DNA from 2 places in the Veillonella sp. genome. Region 2 is predicted to be linked to the other one. Evidence: a T-box and tRNA genes for the amino acid it is inferred to sense, from the RefSeq annotation. Region 2 holds a T-box; the other holds one or more tRNA genes.
The links. The T-box of region 2 lies ahead of cysS (cysteine--tRNA ligase). A T-box ahead of a tRNA ligase gene usually reads a tRNA of that ligase, here a tRNA-Cys.
Positions count from the first base shown of each region.

Region 1: it has a tRNA-Cys gene. The T-box ahead of cysS (cysteine--tRNA ligase) is inferred to sense a tRNA for this amino acid. The anticodon was not compared.

Region 1 covers NZ_JBGKFB010000001.1:1,680,735-1,688,570, forward strand. The annotation lists gene ACDF53_RS07710 (S1 RNA-binding domain-containing protein) at 1-852, shown strand, start outside; gene trkA (Trk system potassium transporter TrkA) at 858-2,198, shown strand; gene ACDF53_RS07720 (TrkH family potassium uptake protein) at 2,211-3,698, shown strand; gene ACDF53_RS07725 (MBL fold metallo-hydrolase) at 3,712-4,308, shown strand; tRNA gene ACDF53_RS07730 (tRNA-Asp) at 4,359-4,434, shown strand; tRNA gene ACDF53_RS07735 (tRNA-Phe) at 4,440-4,515, shown strand; tRNA gene ACDF53_RS07740 (tRNA-Gly) at 4,523-4,597, shown strand; tRNA gene ACDF53_RS07745 (tRNA-Cys) at 4,607-4,681, shown strand; tRNA gene ACDF53_RS07750 (tRNA-Leu) at 4,696-4,784, shown strand; gene ACDF53_RS07755 (DUF523 domain-containing protein) at 4,919-5,374, shown strand; gene ACDF53_RS07760 (phosphoethanolamine transferase) at 5,470-7,302, opposite strand; gene ACDF53_RS07765 (ScpA family protein) at 7,469-7,836, shown strand, end outside.
Region 2 covers NZ_JBGKFB010000001.1:1,876,579-1,884,414, reverse strand. The annotation lists gene radA (DNA repair protein RadA) at 1-79, shown strand, start outside; gene ACDF53_RS08705 (PIN/TRAM domain-containing protein) at 95-1,246, shown strand; gene ispD (2-C-methyl-D-erythritol 4-phosphate cytidylyltransferase) at 1,230-2,405, shown strand; gene gltX (glutamate--tRNA ligase) at 2,408-3,877, shown strand; gene ACDF53_RS08690 (bile acid:sodium symporter family protein) at 4,011-4,964, shown strand; T-box leader at 5,122-5,327, shown strand; gene cysS (cysteine--tRNA ligase) at 5,377-6,825, shown strand; gene ACDF53_RS08680 (Mini-ribonuclease 3) at 6,815-7,291, shown strand; gene rlmB (23S rRNA (guanosine(2251)-2'-O)-methyltransferase RlmB) at 7,293-7,836, shown strand, end outside.

The sequences.
Region 1 (7,836 bases), 200 kb from region 2:
GATCAAGGGGCTTTTCTAGATGGTCAAACTGGCAATACAAATGATGATATTTTGCTTCATAAGGATCAACAAACATCTCCTGTTGCCATTGGTGATGAAGTAGAGGTATTTTTATATCGCGATCCAAAGGGGCGTTTGACTGCTTCTATGCGTTTACCAGCGATGAAGGTAGGGCAAATTGGGTATGTTGAGGTAATCAATACTACAAACTTTGGCTGTTTCGTAGAGGTTGGTACTGAGCGTGGTATCTTCATGCCTCACGCGGAGATGCGTGGTCGTCCTCAAGTGGGCGAAAAAGTTTGGGTTCGTCTCTATACAGATAAATCTGGTCGTTTTGCAGTATCTATGGATGTTGATGACGAAATGCGTCGCGCATCTAAGGCTGCTACAGATGCTAAAGTAGGACAACTTGTTAAAGGCGCTATCTACAACTTGACTAGTGATGGGGCATTCTTCATCACTCCTGAACGATGGATTGCCTTTTTACATCGTTCTGAGATGACTAGAAAATTAAATGTAGGAGAAATGGTTGAAGGTCGTATTACTTTCAAACGTGAAGATGGTCGTGTCAATGTATCGATGCGTCCTACTAAGGAAAAGGCACTCATTTCTGATGGAGACATTATAATGGAGTACCTTCTTAATCGTGGAGGCAAGATGCCATATAGCGATGAATCTTCTGCGATGTTGATTAAAGATAAATTTAATATCAGTAAAGCTGCCTTTAAGCGTGCTTTAGGGCATTTGATGAAAGAGAAAAAAATTGTTCAAGATAATGGTTGGACATTGTTAACTGAAACAGGACGTCAATGGACACCTCCTGTTGGTAATGAATCACAAGAAGAGGAATAAAGGCGATGAAAATTGTCATTGTAGGTGCTGGTAAGGTTGGCTATTCCTTAGCACAACGCTTGATACAAGATAATCATGATGTATATGTAATTGATCGTTCTCCAGAACGTATACAAAATCTTGAAAATACACTAGATGTTAGCCTTGTTCAAGGAAATGGCAGTGATATACAATTGCTCAACGAAATCGGTATGGATGATGTAGGAATGTTTATTGCTGTTACCGATTCTGATGAAGTAAATATGTTATCTTGTTCTGTAGCTAAAATTACAGGTGTTCCTACAACGATTGCTCGTGTGCGAGATAATACCGTAGCAGAACATATGGATGATGAGATGCGTGCTAAATTAGGGGTCGATTTATTTATCAATCCTGAAATGGTTACGGCTCAAGAGCTTTTACAAATTCTAGAGACTCCATCAGCTATTGATGTAGAAGAATTTGGCCAAGGTACTGTACGCCTTATGGAATTTAAGATTACAGATGATATTCCATTAATAGGTCAACCTTTAAAAGAAATTAAATTCCCTGAAGGTGTTTTACTAGTAGGGGTTTTACGTTATGGTGAAATGATTATTCCCCATGGTGAAAGTATTCTACAAGTTGATGACAGTGTATTCTTCTTAGGCTTAAAAGAGTCTGTTGAAGAAGTAGAAAATCTTTGGTTCCATAATCACAGTACATTTTATAAACGGGCTGTTATCATTGGGGCTGGTCTATTAGGTAGAAATCTAACAGTTCTTTTAGAACAAGCTGGATTCTCTGTTAAGGTTATTGAAAAAGATTTTAACCGCTGTGAAAAACTTGCTAATCTTGTAGATAAGTCTATGGTTATCAATGGAGATGCTACAGACTTTGACCTTTTAGAAGCAGAAGAAATTGCAGATAGTGATGTTATAATTGCTGTTACAGATGATGATAAGCTCAACTTGCTCGTTGCTCTTGTAGGCAAGCATATGGGCATACCAAAGACAGTTGTGCGCGTAGGTCGACCTGAATACATTATGCTTATGGAACAAGTGGGAATTGATGTGGTATTCTCGCCACGTTTATTTACAGCGAGTCAAATTTTACGTTTCGTGCGTAGTGGAGAAGGTGTTTTATCTATTTCGACCTTTGAAGGTGGAAAAGCGGAATCTATAGAGGTTGCCATTACAAGTGAATCACCTGTGGCTGGTAAACAATTAAAGGACATCCGTTTACCAGGGAAGGCGTTAGTTGGTGTAATTTTACGTGGAGATGAAGCCATCGTACCACGTGGTAATACTGAAATCTTAGATGGAGATCACATTGTTCTATTTGCGTTACCTGAATCTGTAAGTAAATTACTTAAATATCTTACCTAGTATGGAGGGACTATGCGCATTCAAATTGTCATGTCCTTAGTGGGGCGATTATTATATATCTTTGGGATTTTTACATTAATTCCTTTTATATATGGTATTGTATTTGAAACTGCATATTGGTCGTTTTTGGTTACTACTGGTATTTCATTTGGCTTAGGTGGACTTTTATCTTATTATGGTCATGAAACTCAAAGCTTTAGTCTTCGTGATGGGTTTTTAGTTGTATCATCTACATGGATATTAACAATTATCTTAGGTTCCTTACCATTTATTCTTAGTGGTATATTAACCAATGTATTTGATGCTCTATTTGAAGCTACATCAGGGATTACAGCAACTGGTGCTACAATTATTAATAGCGTAGATGATTTACCTAAGACATATGTTTTATGGCGTGGATTAATGCACTGGATTGGTGGGATGGGGATTATTGTCCTTATTTTATCGTTCTTAAAGAACTTAGGTGCAGATGCAGCTCATATGTTTAATGCAGAAGCATCGGTACCAAAACCTGGTGTTGTTATGCCTCGTATTCAATCAATGGCCAGTAAACTTTGGCGTTTATATGTTGCTTTTACCGCCATTTGTTTCGTTATGCTATGGGCTGGTGGTATAGAGCCTTTTGATGCATTAAATTATGCATTTTCCATTATTGCTACAGGTGGTTTTGCACCTACATCTGCAGGTACATTTATTTATGAACAAAGCAACTATATCTGTTTTGTATTTATATTTTTCATGATACTTGCTGGTGGTAATTTTGCAGTATATTATAATGCACTGCAAAGAGGCATTCGTGTTTTGATTGATGATTTTGAAACACGTATGTATTGGCTAGTTATTTTTATTGGAATTGCTATAGTATCAATTTCGATGGTAGTACAATCAAATATTAATGATCCAATTCAAATCTTTAGAGATGTTTCCTTTAATTATGTATCGATTCAAACTGGTAGTGGATTTGCTGTAAGCGATTATGATTTATGGCCAGCCGCTGCACAGATGATGTTATTTATTTCATCATTTTTTGGTGGTTGTAGTGGTTCTACAACAGGGGGCGTAAAAATTATTCGCCTCATTATTCTAATTAAGAGCAGCATTATTTATTTAAGAAAATCAATTCATCCGGAGATGGTACAAGTCGTGCGCATTAATGGTAAACCGATGCCTACTAAATGGATACAGATGTCACAGCAATTTTTATTTTTATATTTAATGATTTACGTTATATCTGTTTTCCTTATGACTTGTTCTGGAATGTCTACTTATGATGCGATGCAAATTATAACAGCTTTTCTTAGTAATGTAGGCATTGGATTTGGTGGTTTTGGGCCTACAGATGCCTTTGGTAGTATGTCTGATAGTGCTAAATGCGTAGCAATGGCAGACATGTTATTAGGTCGTTTGGAATTATTTACAATTCTTGTTATGCTTCATCCTCAATTCTGGGAAGGGTATTTTATAAAAAAACAATCTGCTAAACGGTATCGTATCCTATAGGAGGGCGAATAATATGAATATTATAAAACGCCCTCTAGGGCTTTATAAAGCAAATTGTTATGTATTAATTAAAGATGGAAAATCTCTTATTATTGATCCCGGGTTTCATAGTAAGCATATAATTGAAATGGTAGGAGATTCTGAGCCTATAGCAGTATTATTAACACATGGTCATTGTGATCATGTGTCGGCTCTTGATGAGGTTTGTGAGTATTATAATATTCCTGCTTATTTACATCCTTTGGATCAAGAGTTATTACAACTAATCCGACGTAGACCTAGTGTATATAAAAAGAAGATGTACACGAATTGTAAAGATTTAGTGGCCGGTAAATTAGAAGTAGGGCCTTTTAAAATAATCGTACATCATACACCAGGCCATAGTGCTGGCTCAGTTTGTTTGGAGATTGGTGGACATCTATTTTCTGGAGATACTTTATTCAAACAAAATGTAGGAAATACCGACAACTATAAGAGTAATCCCCGTGATTTAATCATTAGTTTGAAGCATATATTAACGTTGTCAAAGGATTTAATTGTCGAACCAGGACATAAAGAATCTACAACATTAAAAGATGAAGAAGAATTCATCAAAAATATTGTAGGATAGTGTTGACAAAAGTCCTGATAACCGATATACTAAGCAAGTACTTTGGATACGGCCCCGTGGTGTAGCGGTTAACATGTCGCCCTGTCACGGCGAAGATCGTCAGTTCAAATCTGATCGGGGTCGCCATTCATGCCTCGGTAGCTCAGTTGGTAGAGCAACGGACTGAAAATCCGTGTGTCGACAGTTCGATTCTGTCCTGAGGCACCATGTACATGCGGGAATAGCTCAGCGGTAGAGCACCGCCTTGCCAAGGCGGGGGTCGCGAGTTCGAATCTCGTTTCCCGCTCCAACTTTATATGGCGGCATAGCCAAGCGGTAAGGCAGAGGTCTGCAAAACCTTTATTCCCCAGTTCGATTCTGGGTGCCGCCTCCACAATCGTTACCCATGCCGGGGTGGCGGAACAGGCAGACGCAACGGACTTAAAATCCGTCGGTTGGAAACAACCGTACCGGTTCGATTCCGGTCCTCGGCACCAATTAAGACTAACTTCGGTTAGTCTTTTTTCTTATGTAAATCTAGATTTTAAATGTGTATAATTTAAAAATATGAGAGTGCGTTTGTTATTAGAATGGCATATTTCAAATACGATTCTCTATGTTTAATAATGTTATGAATAATAAAGCAAAATTATTAATTAGTGAATGTTTATGTGGCGTATCCTGTCGTTATGATGGGAAAGACAATCTTATAGAACAGTTACCACTGTTAAAGGATACTTTTGATCTAGTAACCGTATGTCCAGAAGTATTAGGTGGTCTTACCATACCTCGAGATCCTGCGGAACGACAAGGTAAACGTGTATGTACGGCTAATGGAACTGATGTAACCACAGAATTCCATAAAGGAGCTCAAATTGCATTGCATATAGCAATTCAACGGGGATGTAAGCAGGCTCTAATGAAAGCAAAAAGTCCTAGTTGCGGTTATAAGCGTATTTATGATGGTACCTTTAGTAAAACCCTGCGAGAGGGGCACGGATGTACTGTAGAGGCCTTATTAATGAATAATATAGAGGTTTATACGGAAGAAGAAATTGACTTATTAATGGAACAAAAAAAGAGATGAGTTTTTAACTCATCTCTTTTTTCGTGTTAATGAAACCTAAACTACTTTATACTAACATAATAAAAATGCTTTTATATTACTAGAAATGTTAAAGTTTATTTTCCTGCGTTTACAGGATCATTAGTTAATGGTTGTTCCCCTAGTAAGGTAGTTAGGTTATGTAAATTGAATCGATATTTACCATTACTAAAGTCTCTTGTTGCATCATACCGTTGATTAGGTGCGTGCATAAGACCAATCAATGTGTCATATAGTAAATCATTTGTAAAGTATTGATGTTCGTGTTTAGAGAGTTCTTCTGCTGTTTGAGGATACTCAGCACGATATTGAGGTGATAAATATATCCAGAATGGAATATGAGTCATAACAAAGTCAAATGTATCTGGATTATGAGATTTATCTAAACTTTCACCGTGGTCAGAGAAATACACCATGGCTTGCAAGTTTAATTTTTCCTTACCATAAGTATAAATTTGTTGTAATAACCAGTCTGTATAAAGTTGGCTATTAGCATATGCTTCTTGACCATCTGGATATGGGCCCTGTTTCCATTTACTAAATTCATGTGGATAACGGTCGTTGTAGTAAATATGACTACCCATGATATGAATGACGATGAAGTTATTTTTACTTGGATCAACAGACTGTAATAATGGTAAGAGTGATTCATCATAGCGATCAGAGAAAGCATAAGATTCATGTGACCATTTAGTGGTGTCTGCTGTTTTAGCCATTAATGAAATAGCTGTATCATATTCACCAAATACACCTTGGTTACTAAACCAAGAAGTAGTATATCCAGCTTTTTTAGCAACATCTAAAATATTTGCAGAATCGAGGAACGGTTTATCATCATATTGATTACGTTCTGATAAAGCACGTTCGAGGGTAGGTACTGTTTGTACGTATGATGAATATGCGTTATCAAAGAAGACAAAATCTTTATTATCTGCACGCATAGTACCTTGCCATGGCGTATCATCATAAGGGAAGTTTGGATTATATACCTTCATATAATCACGAGAACTAGATTCACCGATGACTAATATGATAGTACCTGGTGTTTTATTAGCAGAAGTTTCCTTTGTATCCAAATTGAAGGAATCGAATACTAAATGATGGTTATCATTATATTGTTGCATTTGTTTTACATAGTCGCCAGCTGCAATCCAGTTTGCTACAATACATGTTTTCGGGAATAAGAAGAATGGTACGTATACTAAGAATGCTACTATGGATGCAATGAGCAATGTAGAGCGCATAGGTCGTGTAGTATTTAAGTTTACTACCGCTTTCATTCCTAGATTAGACCAATAGAGTAGATAGGTCCATATTACAAGGCCAATACCAACAGCGATAAGACCAGGAATACCAGCAGCATTTTTTAAGAAACCAAATGCTTCTTCAGGATTTGTCATGTATACTGCTAGTAAACTAGCTGGCGTTAAACAATGCCATGTAGTTAGATAGTATCCTATTTGTAAGAATGGGATAAGGCTCAATATCATGGTAATAATTGCCATGATTAATGATGTAGTTTTATGGAGACGATTCGTTTGGTTCAGTAAAAATTGAATCCCCGATAAACCCATAAAGATTAATAAGCCAAATAAAAAATCATTAGCAAATTCATAAAAATATAAAGGTTTTACATAGGACCAGTGGAACAAAAGTGGGAATGTAAGGGCCCAAAGAATACCGACTAAGCCATATCCCAAAAATGGTCTATGAAAAACGGTACATCCCATAAAATATTGAAATAAAAAAGTACCTACAATTGTTGGTACTGCTAAAATCGTTATATCTTCAACATCTAGACCTAGTGTAATAGGTTCATAGATGAAAAATAGAGCTATATATAAAGCAATACCAATGATACCAAAGCGAAAGATGGGGTTTCTCCCAATTTGCTTTAAATTAGATGACATAATAAATCCCCTCTTGAAGGAATACACAATAATTTATTTCTATAATATATAATAATTACTATAATAAAGATAGCAGATGACTGTAAAAAAAACAATTATTTGAAAGTACTACTATAAATGCTTTATAATTATATAGTTAAAGTATATTTTCTAAGGATTGGGGTTTATGGGAGATTATAATTATAAGTTGGATGTCTTTGAAGGCCCTTTGGACTTGCTTTTGCATCTTATTGAAAAACATAAAATAGAAATCACCGATATTCCTATCGTTGAAATTACGAGTCAATACCTAGAATATTTAGATAATTGGAATCACTTTGATATTCATTATAGTAGTGAGTTTCTTGTAATGGCTTCTACTTTGTTACAGATTAAATCGCGTATGCTATTACCTAAAGCTGAACCTGAGCCAGAAGATGCTGAAGATCCACGTGATGAATTGGTAGCTAAATTAGTAGAGTTTAAAAAAATCAAAGATTTTACAGCTATACTGATGGAACGTACGGCTGTATCCGCCAATATATTTAGTAGACC
Region 2 (7,836 bases):
AATCAAGGATAATGATAGTTCTATCAAGATTAGAGGCGTTAAATCTATTCAAGAGGCAATGAAGTTGGTATTTTCTTAATTAGGAGGTGATGTAATGATTTATCGGATATTGCGCTATGTAATAGCTATTCTTGTGGGCACAGCGGCCTATGTTGGAATGGATAGCTTAGCACCTATTATCGACCCATATTTGGTTTCTCACTTTGAGTCCTTTGGGGATATGTCATTAACCATTGCACGTATTTCAGTATTGATTTTTGGTACTCTATTAGGCGTTATTATTGGGTATTTAATTTCTTCATTTATTTTAAAGCAAGGCTTAGTCATTGCTAAACGTTTAGAACGCATTCTTACTCATATTCCAAATCAAGAATTGATTGCAGGCACCATCGGTTTATTATTCGGTCTTATTATTGCAAATTTAATTGGTGTTGCATTCAATCAAGTACCTATTATAGGTCCATATATTCCTATTATATTGAGTGCTATCTTTGGATATAGTGGCCTTAAAATTATGGCTCGTAAAGGCCCTGAAATGTACAATAACTATGTACAACAATGGAGTGGAGATGGCACTAAAAAAACAAGTCGTTTTAAAATGTTCTCTACTCATAAATCTGATAAAACTACGAGCACACCAAAACTACTAGATACATCTGTTATTATTGATGGACGTATTAAGGAACTATGTAATACAGGATTTATTGAAGGCCCTCTAATGGTTCCCCTCTTTGTATTGAATGAGTTACAAATTATTTCTGACTCTGCTGATGCTACAAAGAGAAATCGCGGTCGTCGTGGCCTCGATATTTTGAAAGAGATGCAAGATGCTAACAAGGTAGCCATTGAAGTGATAGAAGATGATTATGATGATCTTACAGAAGTAGATTCTAAATTAATGCGTCTTGCTTTGGATAAGCAGTGGAAGTTGATGACTAATGACTTCAACTTAAATAAGGTGGCTCGAGTGCAAGGCATTGAGGTGCTTAATCTGAATGAACTAGCCAATGTACTGAAACCGGCCCTCATTGCAGGCGAATGGATTCGCGTGCAAATTATGAAAGAAGGCAAGGAAGTACACCAAGGTGTTGCTTATCTCGATGATGGTACCATGATTGTTGTTGAAGATGGTAAACCTTATGTGGGGCAAACTGTAGAGGTAATGGTTACATCCATATTACAAACTAGTGCAGGTCGCATGATCTTTGCTCGTGTAGATGGAGGACAAAATGGACAAGGTAATTAGTTGTATTGTTCTCGCCGCTGGTGCGGGGCGCCGCATGGGGTATAAAGAAAATAAGATATTTATCCCTTTAGGACGATTCTCTATCATTCAGCGTACATTGCAAAATGTGGCAAATATTGAAGGTTTGAAAGAGATTATTCTTGTTGTAGCCGAAGGCGAACAAGAATATATGACAAAACATATTCAAGAGTTGGATTTGACTGTTCCAGTTCATATAGTGCTAGGTGGAAAAGAGCGTCAAGATTCTGTAGCATGTGGACTCAAGGCTGTATCAGAGGATACTAATATAGTTCTTGTTCATGATGGGGCGCGACCTTTAGCTTCTACTAAGCTGTTTAGTGATGTAGCTGAGGCGGCTAATATCCATGGTGCAGCTACTGTAGGTGTTCCGGCTACGGATACCATTAAACGGGTTGATACAGATCATAATGTTTTGGAAACATTACATCGTAGTGAGTTATATCAAATTCAAACGCCACAAGGCTTTCAAAAAGACTTGTTTGTAGAGGCTCATCAAGCGGCTTATGAAACAAAGTATCTTGGCACAGATGATGTATCTTTAGTAGAGTATATAGGAAAGCCTGTACATATAGTTGAAGGAGACTATTGTAATATAAAGGTAACAACACCGAATGATATTGCAGTAGCTAAACGATATTTAGGAATTGAGGATACACGTATGCGCGTTGGATTTGGTTATGATATTCATCAATTAAAAGCAGGTCGCCCTTGTATTCTTGGCGGTGTTCATATCGAATCTGAACTTGGTCCTGATGGTCATTCCGATGCGGATGTTCTCATTCATGCATTGATGGATGCCATGTTAGGTGCTGCAGGTTTACGAGATATTGGATATTATTTCCCGCCTGAAGATGACCAGTATAAAGGGATTTCTAGTATGCTTTTACTAGAAAAGGTTAATTCCTTATTGAAAGAACGTGGGTTACAAGCCTATAATATAGATATTATGGTTATTTCGGAGACACCTAAATTAAAGCCGCACATCGATATGATGAAGGCGAATTTACAATCTGTTTTAGAAATACCATTAGAACGTATTAGTATTAAAGCGACAACAAACGAAATGCTGGGTGCTATTGGGCGCCGCGAAGGCATTGCTGCACAAGCTGTCGTTTCTGTATATGAAGGAGAGGTATAATCATGAGTTCCATGAAAGTTCGTTTTGCTCCAAGCCCTACGGGTCCATTCCATATTGGTGGTGCTCGTTCTGCTTTGTTTAACTGGCTATTAGCACGTAAGGAAAAAGGCACATTTGTATTGCGTATTGAAGATACAGATTTGGCTCGTTCCACACGTGAAAGTGAAGAAAATATCAAAGCTTCCTTACAATGGCTTGGCATGAACTGGGATGAAGGTATTGATGTAGGTGGCGACAATGGCCCTTACCGTCAAACAGAACGTCTCGATTTATATAAAGAAGTAACACAACGCTTATTAGACGAAGGCAAAGCTTATGAGTGCTACTGTACACCAGAAGAATTAGATGCTGTTCGTCAAGAACAAATGGATCGTGGCGAAACACCTAAATATAATGGTCATTGCCAACACTTAGACGAAGAAACTAAGGCTAAATATATTGCAGAAGGTCGTAAACCAACAATTCGCTTACGCGTTCCTTTGAATAAAACATATGCTTTCGACGATATGGTACGTGGCCATGTATCTTTTGAGTCCAACGGTGTAGGTGACTTCGTTATCGTTAAATCCGATGGTATTCCTGTATATAACTTTGCAGTAGTAATGGACGATCATATGATGGGCATTACTCACGTTATTCGTGCAGAGGAACATTTATCTAATACACCACGTCAAATGGCTATTTATGAAGCTTTAGGTTGGGAAGTACCTAAGTTTGGCCATATTTCCTTGATTCTTGGTAAAGATTACAAGAAAATGTCCAAACGTCATGGTGCTACTTCTGTTGAACAATACAAACAATTAGGCTACTTGCCAGAAGCACTTGTAAACTTCTTAGCGCTTCTAGGTTGGGCTCCAGAAGGGGAAGAAGAGTTCTTTACACAAGATGAATTGATTCAAGCCTTCTCTATGGATCGCGTAGCTAAGAACCCTGCCGTATTCGACATTGATAAATTGAACCATATCAACTTCCATTACATGAAAAACTTGAGCGATGAAGAGTTATTCCATCTTTGCTTACCTCATTTGAAAGAGGTTGGTTTGGCTCCAGATAGCTTAAATCAAGCGGATATTGATTGGTTGACATTGTTATGCTCTACATTCCGTGATCATATTAGCTATGGTGCCCAAATTAAAGATCATGTAGGCATGTTCATGGGTGAAACAGTTTTCCTTGAAGAAGGTCACGAAGAGGAATTGCGTGCTGTATTGAATGAAGAAACAGCACCAACAGTTCTAGGAGCATTCCGTAATGCATTGGCAGAACTTGATGAAATTACACCTGACGTTGTAAAAGCAACGATTAAAGCTGTTATGAAAGAAACTGCTTTGAAAGGTAAATTCGTATTCATGCCAATCCGTGTGGCTTTAACAGGTCAAATGCATGGTCCAGATTTGAATAATATCGTTACATTACTTGGTAAAGAAAAATGCTTACATCGCTTAGACAATGTTAGCGCTTTAACAAAATAGTAATATAGGTTAATATAAAAGCTCTCATAGCTGAGGTTATGGGAGCTTTTTTATGTATATTGAGATTATTCAATAGAAATGCTATAATAATCGGCGTCTTTTATTTTTATTTATTATGAAAGTGAGTGCTTTTATGAGTATTATTCGTTCTCTTAATCACTTATTCAATAGCTATCTTTCATGGATCGTGCTATTGATGGCAGTGTTAGCGTATTTATTACCAACTGTATTTTCTTGGATGACACCGTACATTGCGTACATGCTTCAATTTGTTATGTTTGCCATGGGGTTAACATTAACAGCACAAGTTTTCCTTGATGTATTTAAGCAACCAATGAAGGTTATTCTTGTATCTGTTATCCAATTCTTATGGATGCCATTGGCAGGTTTCTTGGTGGCTCTTATCTTTAATTTCCCGCCGGAAATTGGTATCGGCTTCATCTTGTTAGGTGCATGTCCTGGCGGGACAGCTTCTAATGTTATGACATTCCTTGCGAATGGTAATGTTCCTTTATCTGTATCTGCAACGACTGTTTCTACATTATTGGCTCCGATTTTGACACCTTTATTCGTTGTACTCTATGCAGGTGCTACATCTTCCATTGAAATTCAATTCATGCCGATGTTTATTTCTATCGTAAAAATCGTATTGGTACCAATCATCTTGGGTATCGTATTGAATTACTTCATCGGTTCTAAAATCGAACTTGTTAAATCTGTATGTCCTACAATTGCGGCTATTGCAGTATTGTTAATCTTGGCTGCTGTAACTGCAGTAAACCAAAAACAAATTGCTGAAACTGGTTTCATCATCTTCGTAGCTTGCTTGGTACAAAATGTGAGTGGTTACGTAGTAACGTACTTCATTTGTAAGGCCCTTAGCATCGATATTTCTTCCCGTCGTGCGATGCAAATTGAAGTGGCAATGCAAAACTCTGCATTATCCGTATCTTTAGCACTTAAACACTTTACACCCCAAGCAGCAGTAGCAGGTGCAGTGTTCTCTATCATCCATAACTTTACAGGCTCTATCTTTGCAGGTATTTGCCGTAAACATGATGATCAAGAAAAATTAGAAAATGCTTAATAGGTAATACTTCGTCCTCATCTTTCAAATTATATAGTCGAAATACGCATGTATCATAGGCTAGCAGGATATGTTGAAAGGTGAGGATTTTCTTGTTCTCATTGACATTCTATAGGATAATTGATACAATATTTACATATCTGAATATAGATGATTACTAATAGCTGAGACTGAAAGAAGTACTCTACAACTAACTTTTTAGCGAGAACCGATGGTGGGAGGGTTCAAGGATAGGTAGACGAAATGCATTCACGAGCTGACACTCCGATTATAGGTAGGTTTGTCCGGTGACGCGCCGTTATGCGATGAGTGGGTACTACATTGGTACCTAACAGAGTGGAACCGCGGACCATCGTCTCTGTATGAGATGAGGGGTCTTTTTTATTTTACGAACATGGAGGCATCGGTAACGATGAGAGAAATTACAGTTTATAATACTATGACGCGCCAAAAAGAGGTGTTTAATCCTGTAACACCAGGTGAGGCAAAGATGTACGTATGTGGTGTTACACCATATAACCATCCTCATATTGGCAATGCACGTCCATTCGTAACATGGGACGTAATTCGTCGCTATATGAAACATGTAGGCTATAAAGTAACATATGTACAAAACTTTACAGATGTAGATGATAAGATCATCAATACATCTAATGGTGAAGGTGTATCCTGGGATACTATTGCAAACCGTTATATTGATAGCTATTTTGAAGTAATGGATGCACTTGGTGTACAACGTGCTGATATTTATCCTCGTGTTTCTACACATATCGAAGACATTATCGCTATGATTTCTACATTGATTGAAAAAGGCTATGCTTATGAACTCGATGGCGATGTATATTATAGCGTTGATAAATTTGAACATTATGGTGAGTTATCTGGCCGTACATTAGATGATATGGAAGCCGGTGCTCGTATCGAAGTTGATGGCCGTAAGAAAAATCCTATGGATTTTGCATTATGGAAAGCAGCAAAACCAGGTGAACCATATTGGGAAAGTCCTTGGGGTAACGGTCGTCCAGGCTGGCATATTGAATGTTCTGCGATGAGCCAAAAATATTTAGGTACAGAATTTGACTTCCATGGTGGTGGTAGCGATTTGATCTTCCCTCATCATGAAAACGAAATTGCTCAATCTGAAGGTTGTTCTGGTCAACATCCATCTGTACGCTATTGGTTACACAATGGTTTTATTACTATTAATTCTGAAAAAATGTCTAAATCCTTGAATAACTTCTTCTTGGTAAAAGATATTTTAGAACAATATAGTCCAGATGCATTGCGCTACTTCTTGTTGAGTACACATTATCGTAGTCCATTAGATTTCTCTGATGAACGTTTAGAAGAAGCAAATAAATCTTTAGAACGATTAAGCACTGCTATTGAAAATCTATTGTACCTTGAAAAATGTGAACCAGGTCCATGTGATGAAGCGCAACACTTATTAGAAAAAGCTAAAGAGTATGAAGAAGAATTCGAAGCAGCTATGAGCGATGACTTCAATACTGCGTTAGCAACATCTAGCATGTTCGGTCTTGCTAAAGAGATCAACATTTACTATCAAGCTGTAACAGGTCGTGAAGGTGTTGTTTGCCAAGAAGCTATTGCTGAAGTAAAACGTATCTTCAAGTTCATGACAGAAGTAATTGGTATTCTTGAAAAAGCATGGGAAGGCAACACAGGTGCTAACGCTGCTGAATATGAAGAATTAATGCAAGTGATCTTGTCTGTACGTCAAGCATGTCGCGATCAAAAACAATGGGCATTAGCTGATTGTATCCGCGATCGTTTGGCTGAAATCGGTATTACCATTGAGGATTCCCCTCAAGGTGCACGGTGGAAAAAACGTGAAGTTTAAACAATTTCAATTCTTAAAGAATGAAGCAATAAAAAAGTTGACGGCTCTTGAACAAGAGCCGCTTCGTTTGCGTAAACGAACTATTGAGGAGTGCCTCAGTGCAGATGCAGTTATGCTTGCCTATATTGGCGATGCCGTATACTCCATGTATGTTCGTGAACGAGTAGTACAAATGAATATATCCAAGGTACAAGTGTTGCACACCATTGTTACTGAGTTTATTTGTGCTAAGTCACAAGCGAAGGTATTGCTTGAAATAGAGGATACTTTCACAGAACAAGAACAAGCTATTGCAAGACGTGCTAGAAATAGTAATGTAAATGTGCCTAAAAGTAGTTCTGTTCAAGAGTATCGTAGTAGTACAGCCTTTGAAGCCGTACTTGGATTTCTTTATGAAACGCGTCAAGATGAGCGCTTACAAGATGTTATGAAGCAAGCCTTTTCAATAACTCTACGAGGTATGTAGTATGGATAATTATATTGTAGGTCGCAATGCGGTTAAAGAGGCCCTTAAAAGTGGTCGTTCCATCCAGCGCATTATGGTCAGTGAAGATAAGGTTAAAACAGGTCTAGCTGATATTGTTGGCCTTGCTAAATCTCAAGGCATTGAAGTGCGTCCAACACCTATCAAACAAATGAATAAATATGATTTAGAGGTACCACACCAAGGTGTTATTGCTCTTGTTTCTGCTGTTCAATTTAAGGAACTCGGTGAAGTACTACAAGAGACGAATCATGATGTCCCTTTGCTTATCCTAACAGATGGTGTTGAGGATCCACATAACATGGGCGCAATTATCCGTACTGCGGAATGTGTAGGGGCTACGGCCGTACTCATTCCTAAGCGTCACAATGCTCCTATTAATGCTACCGTAGCTAAAACATCGGCAGGTGCTATTGAACAAATTCCACTTGTACAGGTTGGGAATGTAGCTCAAACTATTAAACAACTTCAAAAACAAGGTTTTTGGGTTATGGGCGCTCATATGGAAGGTGATCGTACCTTATACG